2 linked regions of the Priestia megaterium genome follow. The protein of the gene in region 2 binds, or shares a complex with, the protein of the main gene of each other region. Links are inferred from orthologs where the notes say so. Each region holds a gene or a part of one and is shown on either strand. Other genes may lie near its edges.

The links. The genes of interacting proteins can lie anywhere in the genome.
Region 1: the proteins of hfq (region 2) and LIS78_RS20085 are in contact, whole or in part, in a crystal structure (PDB 3VU3), measured with the Escherichia coli proteins. The link is inferred for Priestia megaterium from one-to-one orthologs.

The regions. Positions count from the first base shown.
Region 1 is NZ_CP085442.1:3,863,247-3,866,265, reverse strand. The notes cover bases 1-2,941. They hold LIS78_RS20085 (catalase), read right to left. Parts: upstream 2,522-2,941; coding sequence 479-2,521; downstream 1-478. Other genes in these bases: LIS78_RS20080 (NAD(P)H-dependent flavin oxidoreductase), read left to right, coding at 2,694-2,941; LIS78_RS20090 (GNAT family N-acetyltransferase), read left to right, coding at 1-434. In the rest of the region: more of LIS78_RS20080, read left to right, coding at 2,942-3,019.
Region 2 is NZ_CP085442.1:4,022,151-4,024,963, forward strand. Bases 79-2,813 are described here. They hold hfq (RNA chaperone Hfq), read right to left. Parts: upstream 1,691-2,813; coding sequence 1,466-1,690; downstream 79-1,465. Other genes in these bases: LIS78_RS20915 (trimeric intracellular cation channel family protein), read left to right, coding at 79-289; spoVK (stage V sporulation protein K), read right to left, coding at 322-1,278; miaA (tRNA (adenosine(37)-N6)-dimethylallyltransferase MiaA), read right to left, coding at 1,723-2,673; mutL (DNA mismatch repair endonuclease MutL), read right to left, coding at 2,774-2,813. In the rest of the region: more of LIS78_RS20915, read left to right, coding at 1-78. UniProt on the Escherichia coli protein: RNA chaperone that binds small regulatory RNA (sRNAs) and mRNAs to facilitate mRNA translational regulation in response to envelope stress, environmental stress and changes in metabolite concentrations.

The sequences.
Region 1 (3,019 bases), 160 kb from region 2 along the record:
ATGAGCAATATGCAGCTGTAAAATCAGAAGCACACTGGAAAAGATATCGAAAGGGAATTTTACATACCTTGAGTGAAGAAAAGAAATTTGAGTGCATTGTAGCTGAAATCGATGGAGAAATGGCAGGAAGCGTTTTGTTTTATCCGCCGAATACGGATGTATATGGAGGGTTGTTAAAGCCATTTCCATGGGCTGAAATTCGTCTGCTGGCAGTTGCTCCGTCTCATCGCCGAAAAGGAGTCGCCAATGCGCTTCTTGAAGCGTGTGAAAAAAAATCTCGGGAGCTAGGGTGTTCTTATTTAGGTTTACATACAGATAATTCAATGGAACATGCCATTAAGCTGTACACTAAAAGAGGTTACGTTCGCTTTCCTGATAACGATTTTTATCCGGTAAAAGATTTGCACGTTATGGCATTTAGAAAATCAGTTTAATAAAAAAAGCCTTTGAAATCATTGATTTCAAAGGCTTTTTTTATTTATATAACGTGACGATTCCAGTGGCGGTGAGCTGAAATAGCTTCAATAAACTCATCTGTAAAGCGTGTAGTTTCTCCAGTTACGACACCGGGACTACTATCTAAGCCAGAAGCTTTCAGCCACTTAACACCTTCATCTGTCGCGCCAATTGGTTTAAAATGCTCGAATGCTTCTTGAGCAAACGTCAGTGCTTCTTTACGAAACTTCTCATCAGCTGACGAACTTCCGACAACATAAACCGCATCGAATAAGACAGAATCACTTGTTAAGAACGTGTGCTGTACTTCAAGTTCTAACCCGTCTGTTCCTTTTACGTTTTGGAGGGTTGTGCTTACAATTTCAGGCTGAATGCCCTGTTGTTTTAAACTGTTTAACACTTGTGGTAGGTCACTGCTAAAGTCATTAGCTAGAATGACAGCTACTTTACGCGTATTCGGCTTTTTAATCGTCTGTTCCTGACTAAGAGCCGGAGATGACTTGGTCACTGGCGCGTCTTCTCCTGATGGAGGCGTTGCACCAATCGCTTGTGCTACTTGTTTAGCTAGCACTGTACTGACGTTGGCAAACATATCAACGACCTGCTGCTGAACAGACTTGCTTTTCACTTTTCCAAGCTCAAAGCTGAAAGCACTGATAATATGCTCTTTTTCAGGGTCGCTCATGCTATTCCAAAATAGCGTTGCCTGTGAAAAGTGGTCTTTAAAACTTTCGCTTCGGCTTCGAACTTTTCTTCCTTCCACTTTTTCTTGATAGTGAGCATAACCGCCCTCTGACTCTGGGACAGGAGCCGGCGTATTGGCTGCAAGAGAGTTTCTGTGATAGCTGACAGGCCCTTTGTTAATCGTTTGACGTCCGTAGCCGTCTCGTTGATTGTTATGAAACGGGCATACTGGACGGTTGATTGGAAGTTCATGAAAATTCGGACCGCCCAGACGAATAAGCTGGGTATCCGTGTATGAAAACAATCTCCCTTGTAAGAGAGGATCATTGGAAAAATCAATTCCCGGTACCACATGCCCCGGATGGAATGCGACTTGTTCCGTTTCGGCAAATACGTTGTCTACATTTCGATTTAAGGTCATTTTTCCAACCAATTTGACGGGAATGTCTTCTTCTGGCCAAAGCTTAGTTGGATCGAGAATGTCAAAGTCGAACTTAAATTCATCTTCCTCAGCTATGATTTGAAGCCCTAGCTCATATTCAGGATAATCTCCGTTTTCAATCGACTCCCATAAATCGCGGCGATGAAAATCAGGGTCTTTCCCAGAAATGGTTTGAGCTTCGTCCCAAACAAGGGAATGCGTTCCGAGCACAGGCTTCCAGTGGAATTTGACAAAATGAGCTTTTCCTTCTGCATTAACTAAGCGAAAAGTATGTACGCCGAAGCCTTCCATCATACGCAAGCTGCGTGGAATTGCACGGTCTGACATTGACCACATGACCATGTGAGCAGACTCTTGGTTATTGGCGACAAAATCCCAAAACGTATCATGTGCTGAAGCCGCCTGCGGCATTTCGTTGTGTGGCTCAGGCTTAACAGCGTGAATTAAATCCGGGAATTTAATCGCATCTTGGATAAAGAACACGGGAATGTTATTTCCAACTAAGTCATAGTTTCCTTCTTCTGTATAAAATTTTGTTGCAAAACCACGGGCGTCGCGCACCGTTTCAGCTGAACCTTTAGAACCTGCTACAGTAGAGAAACGGACAAATACAGGTGTTTTTACAGACGGATTCTGTAAAAATTTAGCTTTTGTATATTCACTGAGAGAGTCATACAGTTCAAATTCTCCGTGAGCAGCGAAGCCGCGCGCATGAACGATGCGTTCAGGAATGCGCTCGTGGTCAAAATGCGTCATTTTTTCACGGAAATGAAAGTCTTCCATAAGGGTTGGACCACGTTCACCCGCTTTTAAAGAAAATTCATCTTCGGAAAGCTTTAACCCTTGATTGGTTGTGAGCGCTTGGTTTCGATCATCTGTTTTAAACTGCTCGAGCTGTTCTTGCTTGCTTTTTTCATTTACAGGGTGCTTTTTTGTCATACCTGTCTTCCTCCTTGACCTTCAATTAATAATCATTACAAAATGTGTACCCTATCAAAAGTTGAAGCAAACAGAAATGTTGGAATTTTTTCGTAGGAAATCCGTTATTTTCTTGTTATGATTATGAATAAGTATTCATAAATAAGAAAATAAAAGGAGAGGGGATACATAGATGAAAACACGGGTAACAGATTTATTAGAAATTCAATATCCAATTGTACAAGGAGGTCTGGCGTATTTAGCGTACGCAGAACTTGCTGCTGCTGTCTCAAATGCAGGAGGGCTTGGACAAATTACAGCTATGACGCTCCGAACACCTGAGAAACTTCGAGCTGAAATTAAGAAAGTACGTTCTTTAACTGAGCGTCCTTTTGGCGTTAATTTTGCTGTTGGAGGTCAAACAGAAGGTTCTTATAAAGAACTTCTCGACGTAGCAGTAGAAGAAGGCGTTCCGGTTGTTTCCATAACAGGAGCAAATCCCGCACCTATTTTTGAGAG
Region 2 (2,813 bases):
TGCCACTCATATGAACCATCCGCTTAGCGCGGTTATTGTAGCTGCGGTCTTAACAGGAAGCGGCGGGGGTATTATTCGAGATTTATTAGCACGTCGAAAGCCTACTGTTCTTAAAGATGAAATTTATGCGGTATGGGCGATTATCGCAGGATTTAGCGTAGGACTGCATATTACAAACACGCCTGTAGAACTTTATACGTTATTTATCTTACTTGTAGGTCTTCGGATGTGTTCATATATTTACAAATGGCGCCTGCCGATCAAAACGATTCGACAACCAAATATGTAGAAAAAAAGCCTTTCGTGACGAAAGGCTTTTTTTTACAGCTGAATATCGCTTGACGTTAAAGTGAGAAGCTCATTGCGCTCATAGCTTTCTTCTTCTAAAAGCCTCATGGATTGAGTACGTATGGAACGTTCGATAATGTTTCGTACATATCTACCGTTACTAAAATCCCTAGGCGTCTGATTGTACTTCACGTCCATGAAATGATCTTTTAGCTTTTTATAGGCCTCTGTACTAAACTGATACTGCCTATCATTCATCATGTGACCCGCAATGTCCATCAGTTCATTCACATCATAATCCGGAAAATCAAAAATAAACGGAAACCTAGAGCGCAGTCCTGGATTAAGACTTAAGAAATTTTCCATTTCTCTTGGATAACCAGCTAAAATCAATACAAACTTATCATTTGAATCTTCCATATGTTTGACCAATGTATCAATCGCTTCTTTTCCAAAATCTTTTTCTCCCCCTCTTGCAAGAGAATAAGCCTCATCGATAAATAAAATACCTCCAAGCGCTTTTTTTACAAGATCTCTCGTTTTCTGAGCGGTATGACCAATGTATTCTCCAACTAAATCTGCCCGCTCTGCTTCAATTAAATGTCCTTTAGACAAGATGTTCATATTCAAAAATAATTTACCTAGCAGGCGGGCTACCGTCGTTTTCCCTGTTCCTGGATTCCCTTTAAACATCATATGCAGCGCCTGCTTTCCCGCTTTTAAGCCCTGTTCCTCTCTTTTTTTGTTAATATATAACCACGCATATATTTCTTTTATCATTTTTTTCAATTCTTCCATTCCAACCAGTCCGCTCATTTCTCGTTCAATTTCCCGAAGCGGCTCATGATTTATCACAGCTTTTTTGGCAGGACGCGGAATTGATGTCGTATACGATTTTTCCTTTTTTGTTTCATTATTTAAAATGATATTAATTTGCCCATTATTTTTAAGAGTTATCGGCTGCTCCACCATGTTCACCTCTCGTTTCATCCCACTTCTCTGTATCGCATAGCTGCATGCGATGAACGATACGAAGACAATGATCTCTTATTACCGAAGAAATAATCGTCTATTATAAGGTTTATGTTCGATGAGTAAAAACAATGTTAAGAAACTTTTTTAAGCCTTTATTTGCATAAAAAAAGCATCCGATTATGCGGATGCTTCTCTTTAATCTCTATTCAAGTTCTACTGTAATATTTTTATTTGGTACAAATGTCGAAATAGCATGTTTATAAATCAGCTGCTGTTTTCCTTCAGATTCAATTAACACAGTAAAGTTATCAAATCCTTTAATTAGTCCTCTTAATTGAAAACCATTTAAAAGAAATACCGTCACATAGATATTTTCTTTACGTAATTGATTTAAAAATTGGTCTTGAATATTAACTGATTGTTTCATTATTCGGCCTCCTCGTTTCTCTATCTGTTTACTTAATTCGCTTCTTTCTTCAGCTTTCCTGCAATATATGTAAAAATTTCAGCAAACTTTTCGGGAAATTTGTCAACTTCCATCTCTATCCATTTTACAGGCATTTTATTTCGAAACCACGTTAACTGACGCTTTGCATATCTGCGGGAATTTTGTTTCAACTGTTCAACAGCTTCTTCGAGCGTACAGCGTCCTTCAAAATAAGCATACAGCTCTTTGTAGCCGATAGCTTGAATTGATTGTACATCATGCAGACCACTTTCGTACAATGATTTGACTTCATCAAGCAGTCCAGCCTGCATCATCATATCGACTCGGTGATTAATTCTCTCATATAATACGTCTCTATCCATTGTAAGTCCAATAATGCTTACGTCATATAATAACTCTTGCGACTGTTCTTTTGTATAGTCACTGAATTTTTTGCCCGTTACTTCATAAACTTCAAGCGCTCTGATTACACGGCGATGGTTATTTTTATGGATAGCAGCTGCACTGTCTGGGTCAATTTCTTTTAGCTTTTCATACAGGGGATCAATGCCATGAGCTTTAATAAATATTTCCATTCGTTCACGAACTTTTTCATCACTAGGAGTTTCTGTGAACTGATAATCATAAATAACGGATTGAATATAAAGACCCGTCCCTCCAACAATCATCGGCATTTTTCCTCTAGCATGAATATCATCGATTTGTTTTCTTACAATCTCTTGAAATTCTGCCACAGAAAACGATTCATCTGGCTCCTTAATATTGATCAGGTAATGGGGAATACCCTGCATCTCTTCTTCTGACACCTTCGCTGTTCCGATATCCATCCCTTTATAAATTTGCATTGAATCACCTGAAATAATCTCTCCGTCTAACTGTTTGGCAAGTTCAATGCTCAATTTTGTTTTACCAACCGCAGTTGGTCCAATAATGACAATAAGTTTTGGTTTCTCTCCCGTCATAACAACACTACTTTCATCTATAGGCATTCACATCATTCCATTTTATCCAAATGGCCATGATTTATTCAACAAAACGGCTAGCTGCAGCTAGCCGCATTGCCTACATCACTCGCTTAAACATTTTTTCCATTTCATACGTC